DNA from 3 places in the Peribacillus sp. NPDC096448 genome. Region 3 is predicted to be linked to each of the others. Evidence: riboswitches for the same ligand, from Rfam matches in the RefSeq annotation. Region 3 holds a riboswitch; each other region holds the start of a gene.
What was found. Region 3 has a riboswitch for S-adenosylmethionine ahead of ACIQ0C_RS12395 (O-acetylhomoserine aminocarboxypropyltransferase/cysteine synthase family protein). Riboswitches for the same ligand answer to the same signal wherever they lie in the genome.
Positions count from the first base shown of each region.

Region 1 (7,839 bases), 130 kb from region 3:
CGGCATTATGGGTGGCGAAGCAGTTGGATTTAAAAACTTCACCGTCGATGACGCTCCTTTCCCGGGTGGATTCATGGGTGTCTTCATCGTTTTCATAGCGGCTGGCTTTTCTTTTCAAGGTACCGAAATTGTCGGTGTGGCTGCCGGGGAAAGTGAAGATCCTGCACGGAATATACCGAAGGCGATTAAAAGTGTCTTCTGGAGGATCTTGCTCTTTTACGTATTGGCAATCTTCGTAATAGGACTGCTTATCCCTTATACGAACCCAAGTTTACAAGGTGATAACGTCATGGTAAGCCCATTCACGCTCATCTTTGAAAAAGCTGGAGTGGCCTTTGCTGCTTCGCTTATGAATGCCGTCATTTTAACAGCGGTCTTATCTGCAGGTAACTCTAGTCTATATGCATCTACGCGTATGTTATATTCAATGGCAAAGGATGGGCAAGCACCTCGTTTGTTTGCAAAACTTAATAAACGCGGAGTACCGGTTGCAGGCATGATTTTGACATGTTCCATCGGCATGCTGGCCTTTTTAGCTTCCATATTCGGTGATGGTAAAGTGTATATTTGGTTAATGAATGCCATTGGAATTACAGGATTCATCTTTTGGCTGGGCATTTCCATCAGCCATTACCGTTTCCGGAAAGCATTCATCGCTCAAGGCCATTCATTGGAGAAGCTGCCATATAAGGCATTATGGTTCCCGATTGGACCGATCTTTGCCATTTTAATTGGCATGATCGTCATCCTGTCCCAAAATATCCAGGCCTTTTTCTCAGACCATATCGATTGGGGCAGTGTAATAGCTGCATACCTGGGAATCCCGCTTTTCCTTGGTCTATGGTTTGGTTATAAACTGGTAAGAAAGACCAAATTCGTTAAACTTGATGAAGTCGAATTTGACTTTGACAAAAAATATGAATGAACAAGCTTAAAGTAAAGCAGCCGGACAATTCAGTTTTAAATTGTCCGGCTTTTATTTGTTTTGTATAAGCTCATTATCAAAGGCTAGGAATCTGATTCCTAGCCTTTGATTTTTTGTCGAATGGAAATTTATACAAATATTGAGTGAGGTGTTATATGATAATCGTAAACTCTGCTAAATTGCATGTACAGAACGGCGGGAAAGCTTTTAATATTTCCAAGGGAAAGGGAAGGTGCACGGCTGATGACCTTATTGACTCATTTAAAAGTATTGGACTTTTCAACGTTACTGCCCGGCCCATTTGCCACTTTGATGCTAGCGGATTTAGGAGCGGATGTTTTGAAGGTGGAGAGGCCGGGAGCAAAGGATTCATGGGGTGTGAACCAATATCTTAACAGATCGAAGCAGTCGATCACACTGGATTTAAAACAATCCGAGTCAATCGAATCCGTAAAAAACCTAGTGACGGAATACGATATCGTCATTGAACAATTCCGTCCAGGTTTCATGGAACGCCTCGGACTGGGGTATGAGGCATTAAAATCGATCAATCCAAAGCTGATTTACTGTTCCATCACGGGCTTCGGCCAGACTGGTCCCTATAAAGACCGACCGGGACATGATATCAATTATATTTCGATTGCAGGCCTATCAGGCTATTCCGGTACGAAAAAGGCCGGCCCGGCAAAAAACGGAACCCAAATAGCAGATCTTGCCGGAGGCTCGCTGCATGCTGTCATCGGTATATTATCTGCAGTCATTCACAGGGAAAGAACAGGATTCGGCCAAGCCATCGACATCAGCATGACCGACTGCAGTTTTGCATTGAATGCCATATCCGCACCTTTGAATCTACAAGGGGGCCTTGAGCTTGAACCAGAAAAACTGATGTTGAACGGAGGGTCCTTTTATGACTTTTACGAAACGAAAGACGGACGCTATTTTTCGGTAGGAAGCCTTGAGCCCCCTTTTCGAAAAGCATTATGTGAAGCCATCGGTGCACCCGAATTATATGAATTGAGCATGAAAAGCGATGAAGAAAGCGGAATCAGGTTTAAAACGGCCGTCCGACTGGCTTTCCTCGAAAGGGATTTTCATGAATGGCAGAAGATATTCGCTGATTTCGAGGCATGTGCAGAACCAGTGCTGACCTTCACCGAAGCGGCCGAGCATCCCCAATTGAAGGCGAGGGGAATGATCGTCGAGGTACCTGACGGAAAAGGAAATGTCCAAAAGCAAATCGCCTGCCCGATCAAAACATCGGTTTTCACCCCTGAATATAAACATGCAGGCTTGAGGCCAGGACAAAACAACGCAGAAATTCTTCGAACCCCCAATCGCTAAATAAAGATGTAAAGGCTATCACTTTTCCGGGTTCTTTGGAAGGAGATAGCCTTTTTTGAATGCCGGAAAAGCAGGAGGAGGGTCAAATTAAGATGGAGTCCGGGGATATGTTGGAAACAGTCCAAATTAAGCAGAAGGAGAACGATTATCCTCTTATCACTTGTGGAAAGCAACATATTACCACTGTGAAAATTTACTAGTTATAACTAGTGTGGGCAGGGTATCAGAGTAGCATCCTGGTAAAGAAATGGCTCTGGTGAGGAGGGGTAGTTAAATATGTTTGGTCTCTCTGATATCATTAAATTTCTATTTTCCTTTTTTTTGATCATGCCGATCGTTACACTGATACATTTGAGCGGGCATATTTTCTTTGTTACGATCTTTGGGGGATCAGAAAAGAAAATCTTGATCGGTTGTGGTAATAAGCTTTTCGCCTTTCGGAACATAGAAGTGAGGAAATATTATTTCTGGAATGGGACTTGCGAGTTCAAGGGATTGAAACATGATAATCGATTGACGAATACGCTGATCTATTTAGGGGGGGCTATCTTTAATTTGATCAGCATGCTGATCATATATAGCTTAGTGTATCAGAATATCCTGGACAGCTCGGTAATCTGGTATCAATTTATCTATTTTTCATTCTATATTATGTTTTTCTCCTTGTTTCCTATGTATTTCTCGGACGGATCGCCTAGTGATGGGAAGGCTGCGGAATTGGCCTTGAGAAACAAGCTGGAAAATAGGGTGACGGATGATATATTTGTGAAGAAAATGGATGATGAAGATAGCTGCAAGTAAAAAGGGACGTGCAGGTGGCCGTTCTTTTTTTGTTTGCTTTCGGATTTTAAGTGTAAACCTAATCGGCACGCTTAAAGCCGATTAGGTTGTATGAATCCTGTAAATAAGTTTCAAAGCCTACGGAAAATAATCATTCCCATACTTCTTTTGCTGCTTCAACGACGAATTTCAGCTTTTCCCATTGCTGATCTTCGGTTAGCTTGTTGCCGTGATGGGTGGAGGCGAAGCCGCATTGAGGGCTTAAGCATAATTGTTCGAGCGGAACGAATTCCGAGGCTTCTTTGATGCGTGCCTTAACAGCTTCCCTGTCTTCGATTTCTCCATTTTTTGAAGTGACGACTCCCAGGACGACACGTGCTCCGCCATTTGGAATGTATTCCAATGGTTTGAAATCCCCTGAGCGTTGATCATCATATTCCAAGAAGAATCCATCCACTTTTTCTTTTGCCAATAAAGTTGGGGCGATACGGGCATAGCTACCTTCAAACGCCCATGTCGACTGGTAGTTTCCGCGACATAGGTGGGTAGTGACGACAAGGTCTTCTGGTTTGCCTTCCAATGCTCCATTAATGACACGAAGTGCAAGATCAATTAACTGTTCCCTCGTATATTTTCCATCTTTGAACTGGAAATCTGGAGATGAAAGTCTGGCAATATATACATCATCCAATTGAAGATAACGCACACCTGCTTCATAAAAGGCTTTCAAAGCGTGCTGATAGGCTTTGATGATATCATTTGCATATTCTTCAATATCAGGGTAGATGTCTGCATTATGAATGCCTGCAGCAAATAATTGATTCGGACTGGGAATGGTTTGCTTGGCAACTGCACGTCCGTTCACGATTTGGTCCAATTCAATGAAATCACGAATGAAGGGATGTTCAGGGTTGAATGAAACCTTCCCGGTATTGCGGACATTATATCTCTCTGTTTCCACACCATCGAATGTGAGGCCTTTTTCAGTAACATATCCCTCGATGCCATTTAAATGTTCGAGGAAGTCAAAGTGCCACCATGTTCGCCTGAACTCACCGTCCGTAACGGCCTCTAATCCAACTTCAATTTGTTTATCGACAATCCGTTCGATTTCTTCGGTTTCAACTTCACGGAGCCGCTCTGCCGAAAGGGTACCATCCCTAAATTGTTTCCTGGCAATATGTAAACGTTCTGGTCTTAATAAACTTCCGACGTGGTCCGCCCTGAATGGTGCTTTCGTTAATGTGATGGACATGTTGCATTCCTTCTTTCCTTTTAAAAATAAAAAACCTCTTCTTAAAAATAAGAAGAGGTGTTGGCAACAAAGCTATATACTCTTCTTATCTTCAAGCTTTTACACTTCTGGAATTAGCACAGTACAAGATCAGTCTGTTGCTGAGGCATCAAAGGGCCAGTCCCTCCACCTCTCTGGATAAGAGTTGTCTATTAAATTAACTATGACTATACAGGTAGTTTTTATAAAGGTCAAGGGCTGGAGCTGGAATATTTAGAATATACCGTTTATTGATTCGGGCTGAAATATTAACCGCATCAGGGAATCCGGCATATGCTTTGAGTGGGGGGAATGCAAGGATGAGTCCATTCAAAAGTGGCATACCGATAACGGTAACTGAAGCCATGATAGAGAGAATCATAAAAATGAAATCATCTGGCCAGGAAATTAAAGTCGAGATTACACCAAAGCATATTGTGCTTTCCGGAACGATGGAAGTGAAGAAAATGATGTTTAAGAAAGACGTAGCTTTCCGGATTATATTAAAACCGGTTCATGTGGAAAGAAGAACGATTACGTTTGAATTAGTGGGAATGGAACCAATTGACAGTAATTTCATCAACCAAAGGATATTTAACAGACCGCCATTTTTTGAATATGAAAAAAGAGCGATCAAAATCAATGCTAATGCGTGGAGCATCGTGAGAAAAATTCCCATTGGCACAATTAAATCGTATGAACTCGTCGAAGGTGCTTTGAAAATGAAACTTTCTTTATGATTTAAGGGATATTTTACATACATCCTTAGCTGCAATCTATAAAGAGTGTGCCAGTTATGTTAGTGTTAAGATGACATTGTTCATGAAAAAAATGTGTTTGATAAATCAAGCTCTTTAAAATATACTAAATGACTTGAAGTTTTGAGTTTTTCTGGGAATGAGGAGGATAATAATGGATCAGAAGATTTTGCCTGCTTCGGCAAGCATGAAGGATTTTGAAAGATTTCTAGAAAGTTCCTATGAAATAGGTGTGTTTCTTGATTTGCATATATCACAATTGAAAAATGTAAGCATGATGGCAAAGCAGCATAATAAGAAAATGATCTATCATGTCGATTTGATCCATGGCATAAGAAGCGATGAGTACGCGACAGAATTCATTTGTCAGGAATATAATCCCTATGGGCTGATTTCTACCAAATCAAACGTTATATTGAAGGCGAAGCAAAAGGGGGTCATTGCCATCCAGCGAATCTTTTTAATAGACTCACATGCGCTTGAGAAAAGTTATAAGCTGGTGCAGAAAACCAAGCCGGATTATATCGAAGTACTGCCGGGCGCTATGCCATGGATGATAAAAGAAGTGAAGGAACGGTTGCAGACACCGATTTTTGCAGGTGGCCTCATACGTACTTCGGATGAAGTCCTGAATGCCCTTGATGCCGGGGCGTCGTCAATCACCACTTCAAAAACTGAATTATGGGATATCGTCTAATAGGGGGAAATTGAAAAAAATTACAGAAAAATAGATTAATTTTTTTTACAAAATATTGACAGCGTTTTCATAACCTAGTATATTTTACAGTACAAGTTAATAAATGTGAAGGAGACTAGGAGATTCACAACAGATCTATTCATAATTTTTTTATGAAGATAGTTCTGCTGCGGATCTCCTTTTATTTGTTGGCAAGGTTTAAAAATTTATCAGGGGAGGCGTTTTATCATGACTTCATTTTGGGGAGAAGTGTTAGGTACGATGATATTGGTTTTATTCGGGGCAGGTATTGGTGCTGGTTCATCCTTAAAGGGCTCCTATGCAAAAGATGCTGGCTGGATCGTTATCACGATTGCGTGGGGGTTGGCTGTTACCATGGGTGTTTTTGCAGTGGGGTCCATAAGCGGGGCGCATTTAAACCCGGCGGTCACATTAGGGTTTGCCATTATTGGAGAATTTCCATGGAGTGATGTGCCCGGTTATATCGTTGCCCAAATGATTGGCGCGATCCTCGGCGCAACTCTAGTATTCCTGCACTATTTGCCACACTGGAAAGCTACGGATGATCCAGGAGCGAAGCTTGGTGTGTTCGCGACTTCGCCTGCGATCCCGCACACATTTTCAAATCTATTAAGTGAGATGATTGGAACTTTCATCCTTATTCTTGGTTTATTATTTATAGGTGCCAATGATTTTACAGAGGGCCTAAACCCATTCGCAGTCGGGTTATTGATTGTCGTGATCGGGATGTCACTTGGGGGAACGACAGGATACGCCATTAATCCGGCCCGTGACCTGGGGCCGCGCATCGCTCACTTTTTGCTGCCGATACCTGGTAAAGGCAATTCCAATTGGGGGTATTCATGGATTCCGGTCGTTGGACCGATTGTTGGGGGTTCACTTGGTGCCGTTTGTTATAAAGCATTCTTTATGGGGGAAATAACGGCAGGATTTTGGTCTGTTTTGGGTGCAAGCCTGGTACTATTGATATTAGCCTATGCTTTTGGTAAAAAACAGTCACATGAATTGGATAGCAGAAATATCGCTAGTTAATTAAAAGGAGGGGCATACACAATGGAAAAATACATTTTATCATTAGATCAAGGAACAACAAGTTCGCGGGCGATTTTATTTAATGAAAAGGGGGAAATCGTCCATTCCTCCCAAAAGGAATTCACACAGCATTTCCCTAAACCAGGCTGGGTCGAGCATAACGCCAATGAGATTTGGGGATCGATCCTGGCGGTGATTGCCGGTGTACTATCTGAATCGGGTATAAAGCCAGAGCAAATTGCCGGTATCGGGATCACCAATCAGCGTGAAACGGCAGTCGTTTGGGATAAAGAAACAGGTGCCCCTGTCTATAATGCGATTGTATGGCAGTCCAGGCAAACAAGTGAAATCTGTGATGATTTGAAGGAAAAGGGACTAAATGATTTATTCCGGGATAAAACGGGATTGTTGATAGATGCCTATTTTTCCGGAACGAAAGTGAAATGGATCCTCGATAATGTGGAAGGGGCACGACAAAAGGCGGATGAAGGCAAGCTGTTATTCGGTACCATCGATACTTGGCTGATCTGGAAGCTATCAGGAGGCAAGGCCCATGTAACGGACTATTCCAATGCATCCCGGACATTGATGTATAATATCCATGAACTGAAATGGGATGAAGAACTGCTTGAGATATTGACTGTACCAAAGTCGATGCTGCCGGAAGTAAGGCCTTCCTCTGAGGAATATGCACGTACGATCGAATATCATTTCTTCGGCCAATCGATTCCGATCGCCGGGGCAGCCGGTGATCAGCAGGCAGCATTATTCGGCCAAGCCTGCTTTAATGAAGGAATGGCTAAAAATACGTATGGAACAGGCTGTTTCATGCTCATGAATACAGGAGCCAAGGCTGTCAGTTCCGAACACGGACTATTGACGACCCTTGCCTGGGGACTGAATGGGAAGGTCGAATATGCACTGGAAGGCAGTATATTCGTAGCTGGCTCCGCCATCCAATGGCTGCGCGATGGCCTAAGGATGCTTCATGATGCCAAGGACAGCGAAA
Region 1 covers NZ_JBIWEU010000006.1:258,721-266,559, forward strand. The annotation lists gene ACIQ0C_RS13060 (amino acid permease) at 1-925, shown strand, start outside; gene ACIQ0C_RS13065 (CaiB/BaiF CoA transferase family protein) at 1,169-2,269, shown strand; gene ACIQ0C_RS13070 (hypothetical protein) at 2,546-3,070, shown strand; gene ACIQ0C_RS13075 (5-methyltetrahydropteroyltriglutamate--homocysteine S-methyltransferase) at 3,201-4,304, opposite strand; SAM riboswitch class I at 4,387-4,488, opposite strand; gene ACIQ0C_RS13080 (hypothetical protein) at 4,643-5,062, shown strand; gene ACIQ0C_RS13085 (glycerol-3-phosphate responsive antiterminator) at 5,235-5,777, shown strand; gene ACIQ0C_RS13090 (MIP/aquaporin family protein) at 6,006-6,830, shown strand; gene glpK (glycerol kinase GlpK) at 6,852-7,839, shown strand, end outside.
Region 1: linked by a shared signal. The riboswitch ahead of ACIQ0C_RS13075 (5-methyltetrahydropteroyltriglutamate--homocysteine S-methyltransferase) and the one ahead of ACIQ0C_RS12395 (O-acetylhomoserine aminocarboxypropyltransferase/cysteine synthase family protein) in region 3 are both predicted to bind S-adenosylmethionine.

Region 2 (7,839 bases), on a different contig from region 3:
CAATTGATTTAATCGGAAATGCAACCTATGAATTCAAGGTATCGATTGAAATTGACTTAGATCAGCCTGAAAAATTTGAAATGCTTGAAAAAGAGGATTTTGAATTGGAAACAAGCTTATATGCCAAGCTGCAGGATGAAGTGCAAGGTTATTTGAAAACAAAATTATAAAGAAAATTTTAAACTGCAGGCGAACTCGAAAAAAAGCGAGTTTGCCTGCAGTTTTTTTATAAATTGCAGTGGATTTCAGAAATCCGCCCCCTTTCCGCCAACTGTCTGCCAAGCCTCCTCGGATCAAGAGCCTGTGGGGTCCCGGCTAGCCAATTATTCGGCAGGAGTGTCGCAAATTTCTTCAGTCCATTAAAGATTATAGTAAAAAAATATGAAGGGTAACCTAGTCTTAAACATTATTCGGGATGAGACTAGCCTACATTTTTTTTAAAAAAAGAAACGTCCCAGTTGATTGGAATGTAAGGTACGAGACTCCTGCGGGAAAAGCGTGGCCAAGGGAGGCCCCGCAGGTGAGCGCCGAGGAGGCTCCCGGACCGCCCGCGGAAAGCGAGTGCCTGGAGTGGAAATCAACGATCAGAATTACTAACCTTCAAAAAAACGTTGGGTTAATTTCAGAAATCCGCTCCCTAACCGCCCTACTGTCTGCCAAGCCGCATCAAATCAAAGCCTGCCAGCGGAAAGAGAGTCCACGGAGGCACCTTTCCATTTTACCAATTAGTTATGGGTCTTTTTTTGTTTAAGGAACGACAATACTTCCAAAAAGGCTGGTCCATTATCCACCAGTCGGTAATCCATAAATGCACACCCGCTCCTTTTTATTCTGTTTGGTATGGTTTCAATCGTAAAGTCCTTTAACTGGAGACTTTCGTTCACTTCCTCCCAAAACAAAGGAGTAGCTACACCAGCGAAAGAATTTCCCCGTGGGGAATAAGGCAGAATGATGGTTTTTCCTTCACTATGCTGCACAAAGTCCAAGTAAAGTCGATTCTGCCGATTTATTTTCATTCTTTCCGTTGTAAAATCATTCGGATTGGAACTTGTTAAGTAGTCACCGAGAAAGTCGGTGAATATGCGTGTCTCCTGATAAGTAAATCTGTCTTCAGGCAGAGGGATGTGAATTTGCAGTCCTTTGTTACCTGAAGTTTTTACAAAAGCTTTAATCCTTAATGATTCCATCACCTTTTTTATTTCCTGTGCAGCCTTTACCGCAAAGGAGAAATATTCGATGGAAGGAGGATCCAAGTCCAGGACGATTTCGTCGGGTCTTGTTTTACCGGCTTTCTGAAATGGTGCATGAAATTCCAATGCAAGTTGATTACCAAACCAAAGAAGGGTTTCAATGTCGTTACAGAGCATATACTCGATATCCTCATCCATGAACGTTTTAATAAAGTCCGGGGCATAATCAGGTTTGTTTTTTTGGAAAAACCTTTCTTTATCCAAAGTGCCATGAGGATAGCGGATCGTTGTAAGAAGCTTATCCTTCAAAAAGGGTAAGAAGAAAGCTGAAACCTCCCTTAAATAATGAAGGTATTCAACTTTTACCACCTGTTTACCTCCTGTTATCCAAAGCGGTTTATCCCTGGAAGTTATTTGTACAGTATCTGGAAATGTATATTGCCCTAGCACGAATTTCTCCCAGGTACATTCGTCGGGAGACGTTTGTAAAAGCCATTGCGAAAACTGGGGTTCACGTAATTCATTTTCCTCATATACGTGTAAGAATTGAACTTCAATGCAAATGGATGGATGGATATAAAAAAATTGTGCGTCTTCGTCTGATGCATTTTGCTTGATCAATTGATGCAATATACTTTTATCTCGAGCACTCAGTCCATTTTTGACACTTCCGATTTTCGTTACGGCACCTTCTTTGAAAACTGCGAGGGACACGTAGCCATTTTCTTTGTGCAATGCTGTAATGAAACAAGAAACGGTCTTCCAATTTTTCACCTTAATCCAAGTTGTTGTACGTCTTCCTTCTTGCCAAACACCTCGAATTTCCTTGGCGACAACCCCTTCGCCATCTAACAGGGTGACCTTCTTCAAAGCATTATCCAAAACGTCAAAACTCTCAATTAATTGTATCAATGCCTTATCGTTGGGATCAGGAGGCATAGGAAGACCGAGTTTTTCCCCCATATTCAACATCAATTCCCTTCGTTCCACCATTGGTTTAGCTGCTACGTCTTTTCCGCTGATGCGAAGCAGGTCAAACGCTATAAACCGACATGGGGAAAAACGGGCATTTTCTGAAATTAAGGATTGTTTCCCTAGGCGTCCTCTCCACTGTATTTGAAAAAAGTCCGCTTTCGCCTGATTGGTAAGCCAGACCAATTCTCCATCTAACTGAAGCGGGAGATAATCTTCCAGGTCCAGATCTTTGATGTAAGCAATGATTTCTGGGAATTGAGTTGATAACTCCTTCTCATTCCGACTCGAAATGCTTATGGTATCGGTGTCTATTGTTAAAATAGCCCTAAAGCCGTCATATTTGACTTCATAACGCCAATCGTTGGATTTGGGGGCTTCAGGGTAATAGGTAGGCAGCATCGGTTTCATTTTTGTATTTACCTCCGCAAATAATTGATAACATTATTTTGCCAAAAAAACGTAGTGTTAGAGTTGGCAATTGTTTTTTCGGTTTTTTTTTAACAAAGGGGAATAATAAAATTGTTCTTCTCATTAAAAATAAGTTATGAGGTGACGAATATGCATACGATGTGGAAGGGAAGCATATCATTCGGTTTGGTGAACATTCCGATAAAACTTCATGCTGCAACGGAGGATAAGGATATTTCTTTGAGGACGTTGCATAAGGAATGCCATTCACCGATTAAATACGAAAAGGTTTGTCCGGTATGCGAGAAAGAAGTGGGGAAGGATGATATAGTCCGCGCTTTTGAGTATACAAAGGGAAAGTTTGTTGTATTGGAAGACAATGAACTAGAACAACTGAAAAAACAAAACGAAGAAAAAGCCGTGGAAATCGTGGATTTCGTTAAAATTGAAGAAATAGATCCTATTTATTTTAACCGGAGTTATTACATGTCCCCAAATGACGGGGGGATAAAAGCTTATTCCCTTTTGAGGCAGGCCCTCAAGGAATCGAATAAGGTAGGTTTGGCGAAAATCATCATTCGCTCCAAAGAGCAAATGGCGGTAATCCGAGTCGTTGATAATACCCTGGTTATGGAAACGATTCATTATCCGGATGAAGTCCGCTCCACAGCGGATGTTCCGAATATCCCTGCCAATGATACCATTGTAAAAAAAGAAATCGATACTGCCGTATTATTGATAGATCAATTAACGACTACCTTCGATCCGACAAAATACACCGATGACTATCGAACCGCGTTACTAGAATTGATTGAATCAAAGAAAACGGGACAGACGACGATTACAGCGAAAACAAAAGAACCAGTTTCCAACAATGTAACCGATTTAATGGAGGCATTACAGGCATCCATAGACCGTACAAAACATGATGAACCGGTAAAGAAAAAGACGACCAGAAAGAAAGCGGCACCGAAAAAAAAGAAACAAGCGTAAACAGGAAGCTGAGCGGAAGACGCATGATGTCGCTCGGCTTTCTGCTTGTTTTTGCAAGGAATCAGGCTTCTAATAAGGAAATGATAGGGACCTGCCAGGGAGGAAGGAAGGTGCGAACAGTTAAGTCGATCAGGACGCAAGAAACTGAATGGGATTAAAAGAAAAAAATGGAAGTGAATGAAAGCAAAAAAAATTCGCTCCCTAAAGAGCGACAATGAGGAATTCAATCATGAAAATCAACATATAGGCGAACGGTTGTAGTTTTCGACTATATATTGTGTTCATATTCTACCATATTTAATTCTGAAATAGCAACAAAATTACTGAAACTAACCTATGAATTTTTCTGGAAATCAATGATATTTTGCCCATTTCATGCACATTTGGCTTTTTCATTTCATATACATATAAAAAGTTACAGAATAAAATGGATTTTTAGTATAATTTATACATACAGGGTTATTTAAATTAAATATGAATGGAAGATGCAAAATGGAAAATGGAAAAATCAAATCACTTCATGCGGGAAAGCCGAAACATGAAATTTATTCGAATATCGATATCTTTTCAGCCATGAATAAACAAGCACAGGATAATCTGACAGTGACTAAAGCAGGCATAATCGGTGATGGCGTGGGTAATGTAAAGTTCCATGGAGGTCCTGATCGGGCTTTGTGCTTTTACCCATTTGAGCATTATTCATTATGGAATGAAAAATTCTCTAAAAAGCTGGATATCCCTGCATTCGGTGAAAATTTAACCATAGTGGGGATGAAGGAAGAAACAACTTATATCGGCGATATTTATCAAATAGGCGATGTGATTGTTCAAATTAACCAGGGGAGGATACCTTGTTCGACCATTTCCCACTTCAATCAAGAACCTAAGTTTTTGGAACTCGTGCTGAAAACGGGTTTCACTGGTTATTTTGCAAGAGTACTTCGAGAAGGAACGATAAATAAACAAAACGAGATCGTGCTAATAGATCGTTTGCAAGGAAAAATTTCAGTTCATTATGCAGCAGATGTCATCCTTCATAAACGAGATGGCCTGGAAGGCGCTAAGGCTTTACTTACACTAGACTCGTTAGCGGAAGACTGGAAACAAAGGATCTTGAAGAGGGTTGAAGCTGCATAAGATTGAATGAATTTTGCAAAAGTGAAAAAAATGTCGATCAGGTATTGAAATTGACAGATTATTAATGTAAATTAAATATAATCAAATTTTGAAATCTTGTGAAAATTATATAATTGGATCTTATCGAGAGAGGTGGAGGGACTGGCCCGAAGAAACCTCAGCAACCAGCTTAGGCAAAGGTGCTAAATCCAGCAAGCAGAGCTTGATAGATGAGGAGAATGTTTCAATAAACCTTCTTCTTTGAGAAGGTTTTTTTCCTTTTCTCTCATACTCATAGACTACGACAAAAACAGGATTGTTTTTGAGAGAGGGTGTAATGATGAATTTTCGTAAAGAAGTGAAAGAAAGAATGCTGGTTGGGGAAGGGGCAATGGGGACCCTACTGTACTCTAATGGCATCGATCAATGTTATGAGGAATTAAACTGCACAAACCCAGATCAAATAGAGTCCATCCATCGTGCTTATCTGGAAGCTGGTGCAGATATCCTTCAATCGAATACTTACGGAGCCAGTTTCAGCAAATTGAAACGGTATGGACTGGAAGATGAAGTGAGCAGAATCAATCGCCAGGGAGTCATTCTTGCTAAAAAAGCGGCAAAAGGAAAGGCATACGTCTTCGGTACCATAGGGGCACAGCGGAGTATCAGGAAATCGGATTTAAGCTTGGAAGAGATAAAACGGGGTTTTCGTGAACAGCTATACAGTCTGTTGATGGAAAACCCTGATGGGATTCTCTTGGAAACATTTTATGACCTGGAAGAACTGGAAACCGTCCTGCAAATCGTTAAAAATGAAACTGGACTGCCGATCATCGCCAATGTCTCGATGCATGAACTGGGCAATCTTCAAAATGGAATCCATTTAAATGAAGCCTTTCAAAAACTCGAGCAATTGGGAGCCGATGTGGTTGGTGTGAATTGCCGTCTTGGTCCACATCATATGATTCGGGCCTTGGAAGAAGTGAGTTTGCCAAAGCAAGCATCGATTGCCATATACCCTAATGCCAGCCTGCCGGATTATGTCGATGGAAGGCTCGTCTATAAAGCTGTGCCGGAATATTTCGGTTCCAGTGCCCTGGAACTTCGTAAGCAAGGTGCCGCAATCATAGGCGGGTGCTGTGGAACGACTCCACTGCACATTCAAGCTGTAAAGAATGCGATTGGAAGTTTGGTTCCAGTAAAATATAAATATACGAAATCCCGCGAAATAGAAAAAATTGAAGTGAGCGTTAGAGAATTGGAACTTCCCCTGTACGAAAAGGCCAAAACAGAAAGGACGATTCTTGTTGAGCTTGATCCACCGAAAAAGTTGGGAATAGAGAGCTTCATGACTGGTGCTGAGGTTTTGAAAAAAGCAGGGGTCGATTCCATAACATTAGCGGATAATTCACTTGCCTCACCAAGGATAGCGAATGATGCACTGGCTAATTTACTGAAGAACCAATTGAATATAAAGCCGATGGTGCATATAACATGCCGTGATCGAAATTTGATTGGCCTGCAGTCACATTTAATGGGTCTGCAGACGGTGGGGCTGAACGAAATATTGATCATCACCGGAGATCCTTCAAAAATAGGGGACTTCCCGGGTGCCACTTCGGTTTATGATTTATCTTCCTTTGACCTGATAAGTATGGTCAAACAATTTAATGAAGGTCTTTCCTATTCCGGTCAAAGTTTGGGCCAACGGGCAAATTTTAAAATTGCGGCAGCTTTTAATCCTAATGTGAAATATCTGGATAAAGCCGTACTGAGGATGGAAAAGAAGATTGCCTGCGGTGCTCAATCCTTTTTGACACAGCCGATTTATTCCGTGGAGCAGGTCGAAGAAGTATATGAAGCTACAAAACATTTGGAAACCCCGATTTTCATCGGTATCATGCCGTTGACAAGCACCCGGAACGCCGAATTCATCCATAATGAGATCCCAGGCATCAAATTGCCTGATAATGTTAGAAGGGCCATGGCTTTAGCGGGGGATGACCCTGTAAAGTCAAGGATTGAAGGGGTGAATATCGCGCGGGAACTGGTGGACGCGGCAAGGGAAAAATTCAAGGGCATATATTTAATCACTCCGTTCCTTCGCTATGAAATGACGGCTGAACTTACAAAATATATTAGAAAAGTCGATAGTAAACAGACATCAGAGGTGGAAAGTACATGAATAAAAAAGCGATTCAAGATCAGTTGAATTCTAAGATTCTCCTTCTTGACGGAGCGATGGGAACGATGCTTCAAGCGGAGAATTTAACGGCAGCGGATTTTGGCGGGGAACAATTCGAGGGCTGCAATGAATATTTATCACTGACGCAACCGGAAATCATCCAATCCATTCATGAAAAATATTTAGCAGCGGGTGCAGACATCATTGAAACAAATACCTTCGGAGCGACCAGCATCGTTCTTGAGGAGTACCAAATAAGCACAATCGCCTACAAGCTAAATAAAATTTCAGCTGAGCTTGCCGTTAAAGCTTGTGAAAAGTATTCCAATGATGAATGGCCAAGATATGTAGCTGGCTCGATGGGTCCCACTACAAAAACGCTTTCCGTAACGGGCGGAACGACTTTTGATGTTTTAACAGATTCTTATGAAGAGCAGGCACTGGGTCTCTTGGATGGCGGGGTAGACTTGCTGTTGGTGGAAACCTGTCAGGATATGCTTAATGTCAAGGCTGCCTTTTCTGGAATCAAAGCAGCATTCGCTAAAACTGGAAAAGATGTGCCTGTCATCATATCAGGAACAATCGAACCGATGGGCACGACACTTGCCGGCCAGTCCATAGAAGCTTTTTATTTATCGGTTGAACATATGAAGCCCGTAGCCGTCGGCCTTAATTGTGCAACAGGGCCGGAATTCATGATAGACCATATCAGGACACTTGCAGATATATCAAATAGCGCCATCAGCTGTTATCCGAATGCCGGGCTCCCTGATGAAGAAGGCCACTATCATGAATCACCTACTTCCCTGGCAGAGAAAATGAAGCAATTTGCCGATAAGGGATGGGTCAATATCATTGGCGGATGTTGTGGTACGACACCAGAACATATTAAAGAACTTTCCAGGGTACTCGAAGGCATGAAGCCCCGTACAATTACGGAAACTGCCCATGGCCATGCCGTATCAGGCATAG
Region 2 covers NZ_JBIWEU010000002.1:87,619-95,457, forward strand. The annotation lists gene dapF (diaminopimelate epimerase) at 1-170, shown strand, start outside; gene ligD (DNA ligase D) at 726-2,573, opposite strand; gene ku (non-homologous end joining protein Ku) at 2,724-3,566, shown strand; gene ACIQ0C_RS04375 (MOSC domain-containing protein) at 4,059-4,703, shown strand; SAM riboswitch class I at 4,821-4,919, shown strand; gene ACIQ0C_RS04380 (bifunctional homocysteine S-methyltransferase/methylenetetrahydrofolate reductase) at 5,023-6,867, shown strand; gene metH (methionine synthase) at 6,864-7,839, shown strand, end outside.
Region 2: linked by a shared signal. The riboswitch ahead of ACIQ0C_RS04380 (bifunctional homocysteine S-methyltransferase/methylenetetrahydrofolate reductase) and the one ahead of ACIQ0C_RS12395 (O-acetylhomoserine aminocarboxypropyltransferase/cysteine synthase family protein) in region 3 are both predicted to bind S-adenosylmethionine.

Region 3 (7,839 bases):
AAAAACGCCATCCATCGAAATGGCTAAACAGGCCAAGGGCTTGGAAAATAAAATGAAAGCGCTTGTTTATAGCGAAGACCGTGCCGGCCAATTACTTTGGAATGTCCTGAATCCGGCGTTAGTGTATTCTGCCCAGTTGCTTGGAGACATCGCGGACGACATCGTGGCGATCGATCAAGCGATGAAATGGGGCTTCGGATGGTCCACAGGACCTTTTGAAACCTGGGATGCGATAGGTGTAGAAAAATCGGTAGCCCGAATGGAAGCGGAAGGCATCACTGTTCCGCAATGGGTGAAGGATATGCTAGCTAAAGGCATCACGTCTTTCTATAAAGAAGAAAATGGCATGGTTCACTATTATGATAATGGTGAATATAAAGAACTTGTCGAAAATCCTAAAGTGATCAATCTTAAAGCGATCAAGAAGCAAAAAGGCGTAATCAAGAAAAACAGTGGTGCAAGCTTGATTGATATCGGCGATGGAGTGGCTCTGCTTGAATTCACTTCACCGAATAATGCAATCGGTCTGGATATCATTCAAATGATCAATGCGGCGGTCGACGAAGCGGAAGCGAATTTTAAAGGACTGGTCATCGGAAACCAAGGAAAGAATTTCTGTGTCGGCGCTAATATTGCAATGATGCTGATGGAAGCGCAGGATGACAATATTTTTGAACTCGATATGGTCATCAGCCAATTCCAACAGGCGATGCTTAAAATTAAGTACAGTGCAGTTCCTGTAGTGGTTGCCCCGTTTAATATGACACTTGGCGGGGGGGCTGAAGTGTCCCTTCCGGCAGCGCGCATCCAGGCAACGACTGAAACGTATATGGGACTAGTGGAACCTGGTGTAGGTTTGATCCCAGGCGGGGGCGGGACTAAGGAACTTTATGTGAAGACGTTGAGGAATATGCCGAAGGGTGTAGATTTCGACTTACAAAAAGTGGCCAACCAAGTATTTGAAACGGTCGCCATGGCAAAAGTTTCGACCTCCGCCGAGGAAGCGAGAGGGAATAATTTCCTCAATTCAGCTGATGGAATAAGCGTGAATGCGGATCATCAGCTATATGATGCGAAACAGGCGGTACTTTCCATGCATGAACAAGGCTATACCGCTCCAGCCCGCACAAAGATCCCTGTCGTAGGTGAAACTGGATATGCCGCACTTCTATTAGGGGCGGAATCCATGCGCCTTTCAGGATTCTTATCAGAACATGACCTTGTCATAGCCAAAGAGCTTGCATACGTCCTGGCAGGAGGAAAACTCCCATTTGGCACGGAAGTAGATGAACAGTATATCTTGAACCTAGAAAAACAGGCATTCCTAAAACTGATTTCGACTCCGAAATCCCAGGCAAGGATGCAGCACATGCTCGTTAAAGGTAAACCACTCCGTAATTGATGAATAGATGAAGATATGGCCAAAACGAGATCAATAGATCGATAGCTTAAAAATGAGTAAGGGGGATCCTCATGAAAGAAGCGGTAATAGTAGCTGGAGCTAGGACTCCGGTAGGAAGAGCGAAAAAAGGTTCTCTTGCTAGTGTACGTCCTGATGATTTAGGGGCTCTTGTCGTAAAGGAAACGTTAAAGCGTGCCGGGAATTATGAAGGCACAATAGATGACCTGATTATCGGTTGTGCAATGCCTGAAGCGGAGCAAGGATTGAACATGGCTCGTAACATTGGAGCATTGGCAGGGTTGCCTTATACAGTACCGGCCATAACGATTAATCGTTACTGTTCAAGCGGGCTGCAAAGTATCGCATATGGAGCGGAAAGGATCATGCTCGGCCAAAGTGATACAGTCATTGCAGGCGGGGCGGAATCCATGAGCCTTTTGCCAATGATGGGCCATGTAACACGTCCGAACGCGAGACTTGCGGAAACTGCACCGGAATATTATATGGGTATGGGTCACACTGCTGAAGCCGTTGCAAAAAAATACGGCATTTCCCGTGACGATCAAGATGCATTTTCTGTTAGAAGTCATCAAAAGGCGGCTAAGGCCATTGCAGAAGGAAAGTTTTCCGATGAGATCGTACCGGTTGACGTAACCCTTCGTTCAGTGGGACCAGATCTTAAGTTAAAGGAAAAATCATTTACTTTTACACAGGATGAGGGCGTTCGTCCAGGCACGACTGCCGAAGTGCTAAGAAAACTAAGACCTGCATTCTCCGTTACAGGATCCGTAACAGCAGGGAATTCATCACAGACGAGTGATGGTGCAGCCGCGGTCATGGTCATGGACGGGGAAAAGGCTTCTTCATTAGGGATGAAACCGATGGGTAAGTTCCGTTCCTTTGCTGTAGCTGGAGTACCGCCTGAAATTATGGGCATCGGGCCGATTGCAGCCATACCTAAAGCTTTGAAGCTAGCAGGTCTTGAGTTATCAGATATTGGTTTATTTGAATTGAATGAAGCCTTTGCCTCCCAATCCATCCAAATCATTCGTGAGCTCGGATTGAATGAAGAGATTGTCAATGTAAATGGCGGAGCCATCGCCTTAGGCCATCCACTAGGATGTTCGGGAGCAAAATTGACATTAAGCCTGCTTCATGAAATGAAGCGCAGAAACCAACAGTTCGGAGTCGTGACAATGTGTATCGGCGGCGGAATGGGTGCTGCCGGAGTATTTGAATTAATGGCGTAATCCCACCCCTTCCGGAAGCTGACATGCTTCCGGCGGGTTTACTATCTTAAACACATAGGAGGAAATAACATGTCCAATCAAACTACAGATAACCTCATTAAAGGCGGAGCCTTTTTAATAGAAGATATTACGTATGATCAAGTGTTTACTCCGGAAGATTATTCTGATGAGCATAAAATGATCGCCAAAACTTCCGAGGAATTCGTAGTGAATGAAATTCTGCCGCAGGTTGAACATTTAGAAAACCATGAGTTTGACCGTTCCGTTAAATTACTGAAGCATGCAGGTGAAATCGGTTTACTTGGTGCTGATGTTCCTGAGGAATATAGCGGATTGGGCCTTGATAAAATCAGTTCGGCATTGATTACGGAAAAAATGGCACTTGCAGGCGGCTTCGGAATTACGCATGGTGCACATGTAGGTATCGGATCTTTGCCGATCGTATTATTCGGGAATGAAGACCAAAAGAAAAAATACCTTCCGTTACTTGCAACGGGTGAGAAGATTGCTGCGTATGCCTTAACGGAACCAAGCTCAGGTTCAGATGCATTGGGAGCAAAAACGACAGCGAAACTGAATGCAGAAGGAACGCACTATATTTTAAATGGTGAAAAACAATGGATTACAAATGCAGGTTTTGCAGATGTATTCTGTGTATACGCGAAAATCGACGGTGAACAATTCTCAGCTTTCATTGTTGAGCGTGATTATAAAGGCGTATCAACTGGGGCTGAAGAGAAGAAAATGGGGATCAAAAGCTCATCCACACGTACTTTAATCCTCGAAGATGTTCATGTACCAGTCGAAAACCTTTTGGGTGTAGCCGGAAAAGGGCATGTCATCGCTTTCAATATCTTGAATATCGGCCGCTATAAATTAGGCGTCGGTGCTGTTGGCGGATCCAAACGCGCCCTTGAGATTACAGCTGCTTATACGAATCAACGTCAACAATTCAAAACGAAAATTTCCGATTTTAACTTGACGAAAGAAAAACTTGCAACAATGGCAGCTAAGATTTATGCAGCAGAAAGCTCTGTATATCGTACCGTTGGCCTTTATGATCAAAGACAAAGCAAATTGACGGATGAGCAAGTGAAAGATGGGAAATCAATGGCGGCTGCAATCGCTGAATATGCGATTGAATGTTCATTGAATAAATTCTTTGCTTCCGAAGTATTGGATTACGTTACGGACGAAGGCGTACAGCTTCATGGCGGTTATGGTTTCATGCAGGAGTATGAAATTGAAAAAGCATATCGCGACTCCCGTATTAACCGGATCTTTGAAGGTACGAATGAAATCAATAGATTGCTTGTCCCGGGAACTTTCTTGAAGAAAGCGCTTAAAGGGGAGTTGCCGCTACTTCAAAAAGCTCAAGGCCTGCAAGAGGAATTAATGATGATGATGCCGGAAGAACCTGGCGATGAGCCACTGGCACAAGAAAAAATGCTTGTTAGGAACGCTAAGAAAATCGGTATTTTGGCAGCTGGGCTTGCGGCACAGAAATACGGAAAAAGTCTTGATCAAGAACAAGAAATCCTCTCCAACATTGCTGATATCGCATCCCTTGCCTATGCAGCTGAATCCGTAGTATTGCGTACGGAAAAGGCAATTGCAACTACAGGTCTGGAGAAGAACAAACAAAAAGTGCTTTACACTGAAATCTTCGTTCAGGAAGCTTTCAATGAAATAGAACAGCATGCAAAGGAAACGTTAATTGCGGTGGAAACAGGGGATACTCTTCGCATCATGCTTTCCTCGCTCCGCAAGCTGACTAGACACACTCCGATCAATGTCATTGCGAAAAAACGCGAAGCTTCCGTCAAGGTAATCGAAGCGGAAAAGTATGCTCTTTAAGCAATGAGCCAGAATCCGTAAAGGGAATGCCCGCAATGGCATTCCCTTTATTTCAATTGATGAAATCGGATTGGAAATTCAAAAGACATTTCGTTGTATTGCGTGGTAAAAACGGGTATTCTATTGATAGGTGGTGAAATGATGGGCTTAACATTATATTGGTACCCAAAATGCGGTACATGCCGTAATGCGAAGAAGTGGCTGGATAATCATGAACTGCAATATGAAGCGATCCATATAGCGGATAATCCCCCTTCGCGAACTGAAATAGAACAGCTATATAAAAACAGCAATTTGGAGTTGAAGAAGTTTTTCAATACTAGCGGTCAAAAATATCGGGAGCTGGGCTTAAAGGATAAGCTGAAAGAAGCTTCTGAAGCAGAGATGCTTGATATATTGTCCACAGATGGCATGCTTCTGAAAAGGCCGATTGTTACGGATGGCACCAAAGTGACGGTAGGTTTCAAAGAAGAGCAATTCGAACAGGTTTGGAACTGAAATTTCACAAAATATTTGGTTAATTCCTTACTTAAACAAACAATCTACCTTATAATGTAATAGATAAAATAAGATGTACATATGGAGGGTTAATTATGACAACACCAAAAGAACTTCGTTACACTAAAGAACATGAATGGGTCAAAACGGAAGATGGAACAGTGCGCATTGGAATTACGGCATTCGCACAGTCCGAGCTTGGGGACATCGTATTCGTTGAGCTTCCGGAAATCGGCGATGAATTGAAAGCGAACGAACCATTTGGAAGTGTTGAATCCGTTAAGACCGTTTCTGAGCTTTATGCACCTATCAGTGGCAAGGTTGTTGAAGTAAACGAAGATTTAAGTGACAACCCTGAATATGTAAATGAGTCTCCTTATGAAAAGGCATGGATGGTCGTGCTTGAACCATCTAATGGCAGTGATATTGAAAACTTGATGAGCGCTGAAGAGTATGAGAGTTTAATCAACGGTTAATAAGAAGGAGAGGGGGGACTGAAAAGGCCTGCTCTCTTTTTCATTTTGTACAGTGGGTGAGTTGCGCACATAATTCGTGAGATGGAGTGATGACATGGAGTGGGGCGAATTCGAAAAAGTGATCATAGTAGAAGGCAGTTCCGATAGAAGAAAAGTTGCCTCCGTTTTAAATGAAGATGTGGAAATAAGATGTACGAATGGGACCATATCATTAACTAAGCTGGATGAATTAGTGGAAGAATTGATGGACCGTGATGTTTATCTCCTTTTTGACGCAGATGAATCAGGAGAAAAGCTGCGGAAGCAGTTCCGAAGGGAAATGCCGGAAGCGAACCACCTGTATATCAATAAAATGTACAAAGAAGTGGAAAGCTCACCCGAACATCATATCGCAACTGTGCTCCTATCTGCCAATATGAATGTGAAAATGAAATTTTTAAGTCAAAGGGTGAACGACTAATTGATGCAGGAATGGAAAGAAGAAGAGTGTAAGCTTGCTGTTGAAAGTGGGGAAACCTTTTGCTTATATTTATATACGCCTTTATGCGGCACCTGTCAGGTGGCATCCAAGATGCTGACGATAGCCTTGGAGCTTTTCCCGGAATTGAAGGCAGGCAAAATGAATATGAACTATGTCCAAGCAATTGCCGAATCATATGAAATCGAAAGTGTTCCTTGCTTATTGCTTTTCAAAGAAGGACAGCTGCACAAAAAAATATATGCCTTTCAATCCGTTCCTTATTTGTACGGATTGCTTAAGGAAATCAGCTAGGAAACCAATCAGATCCGTGGTTGGTTTCTTTGTTGCGTACATTTGAATGCAAGTTGAAAATAAACAAAGAATATTCTAACAATTCATTGACTGATTTATTCTAAAATGCTATATTTTGAATTAAGTAAAGTAACGGCAGAATTTAATAGTTCTTATCAAGAGTGGCGGAGGGACTGGCCCGACGAAGCCCGGCAACCGGTATAAATTTTATATACGGTGCTAATTCCAGCAGAGTGTTGGCTCTGGTAGATGAGGTGTGTTCTTGAAACCTCTTCTTATTGAAGTGGTTTTTTTGTTTATAAAAGGCCAGATTTCATAAAATTCCAATTAAATCCATAAAAAAGAGGAGAATTAATATGTCAGGGAAAAAGTTGCGTTTCGAAACATTGAGTGTTCATGGCGGTCTGCAAGCTGATGAAACAGGTGCCCGTGCAGTTCCTATCTACCAAAGCAATGCATACTTGTTCAAAGACACCGACCATGCAGCGAATTTATTTGGCCTAAAGGAGAATGGATATATATATACACGGCTTCATAATCCCACGGTCAGCGTTTTTGAGGAAAGAATGGCCTTACTGGAAGGCGGTATCGGCGGATTGGCAACGGCAAGCGGGATGGCGGCCATCTCACTTTCAATCCTGAATATTGCCGCTTCAGGGGATGAGATTGTTTCAGCCTCTACCTTATATGGCGGTACGTATAACCTTTTTGAAAATACTCTTCCTAAATATGGGATAAAAGTGAAATTCGTTTCTCCAGATGACCCTGAAAATTTCAAAAGGGCGATTACGCCAAGAACTAAAGCCATTTTTGCTGAAACGATCGGAAATCCAAGTTTGAGGGTGCTTGATATTGAAGCGGTAGCGGAAATCGCCCATGAAGCCGGCATACCTTTAATCATTGATAATACCTTCGCGACACCGTATCTTTGCAGACCAATTGATTTTGGAGCGGATATCGTCATCCATTCCGCTACAAAATGGCTTCTTGGAAATGGAACGACGCTAGGCGGTGTCATCGTGGATGGAGGGGAATTCGATTGGAACTCGCCAAACTACCCTGGCTTCACGGAGCCTGACCCAAGTTACGACAATCTGGTATACGCCGAGGCAGTTGGACCTGCCGCATTCATAACGAAAGCCCGAGTCCAGTTACTCCGTGATTTGGGCCCTGCGCTAAGTGCCCAAAGTGCATTCCAGTTTACGCTTGGACTTGAAACGCTCCATGTTAGGATGAAAGAGCATCTATCAAACACCAAGTCTGTCATTAAATATTTAAAAAACCATCCTGCCGTGACTTGGGTTTCACATCCCGGTGATGAGGATCATCCCGATAAAGCCCTTGCGGATAAATATTTGCCAAAGGGAGCTGGATCTGTCGTCACATTTGGGATACAAGGTAATCGCGAAGCTGGGGCAAAACTTATCAATTCGGTGGAATTATGGTCCCATGTGGCGAATGTAGGGGATGCGAAGAGCTTGATCATCCACCCAGCCAGTACGACCCATCAACAATTGAATGAGGCAGGTCTTGCAAAAGCGGGTGTGCGTGCCGACCAAGTCCGTTTATCCATTGGGATTGAAA
Region 3 covers NZ_JBIWEU010000006.1:126,545-134,383, forward strand. The annotation lists gene ACIQ0C_RS12360 (3-hydroxyacyl-CoA dehydrogenase/enoyl-CoA hydratase family protein) at 1-1,402, shown strand, start outside; gene ACIQ0C_RS12365 (acetyl-CoA C-acetyltransferase) at 1,474-2,652, shown strand; gene ACIQ0C_RS12370 (acyl-CoA dehydrogenase family protein) at 2,722-4,509, shown strand; gene ACIQ0C_RS12375 (arsenate reductase family protein) at 4,651-5,007, shown strand; gene gcvH (glycine cleavage system protein GcvH) at 5,103-5,483, shown strand; gene ACIQ0C_RS12385 (toprim domain-containing protein) at 5,578-5,943, shown strand; gene ACIQ0C_RS12390 (thioredoxin family protein) at 5,947-6,255, shown strand; SAM riboswitch class I at 6,405-6,511, shown strand; gene ACIQ0C_RS12395 (O-acetylhomoserine aminocarboxypropyltransferase/cysteine synthase family protein) at 6,612-7,839, shown strand, end outside.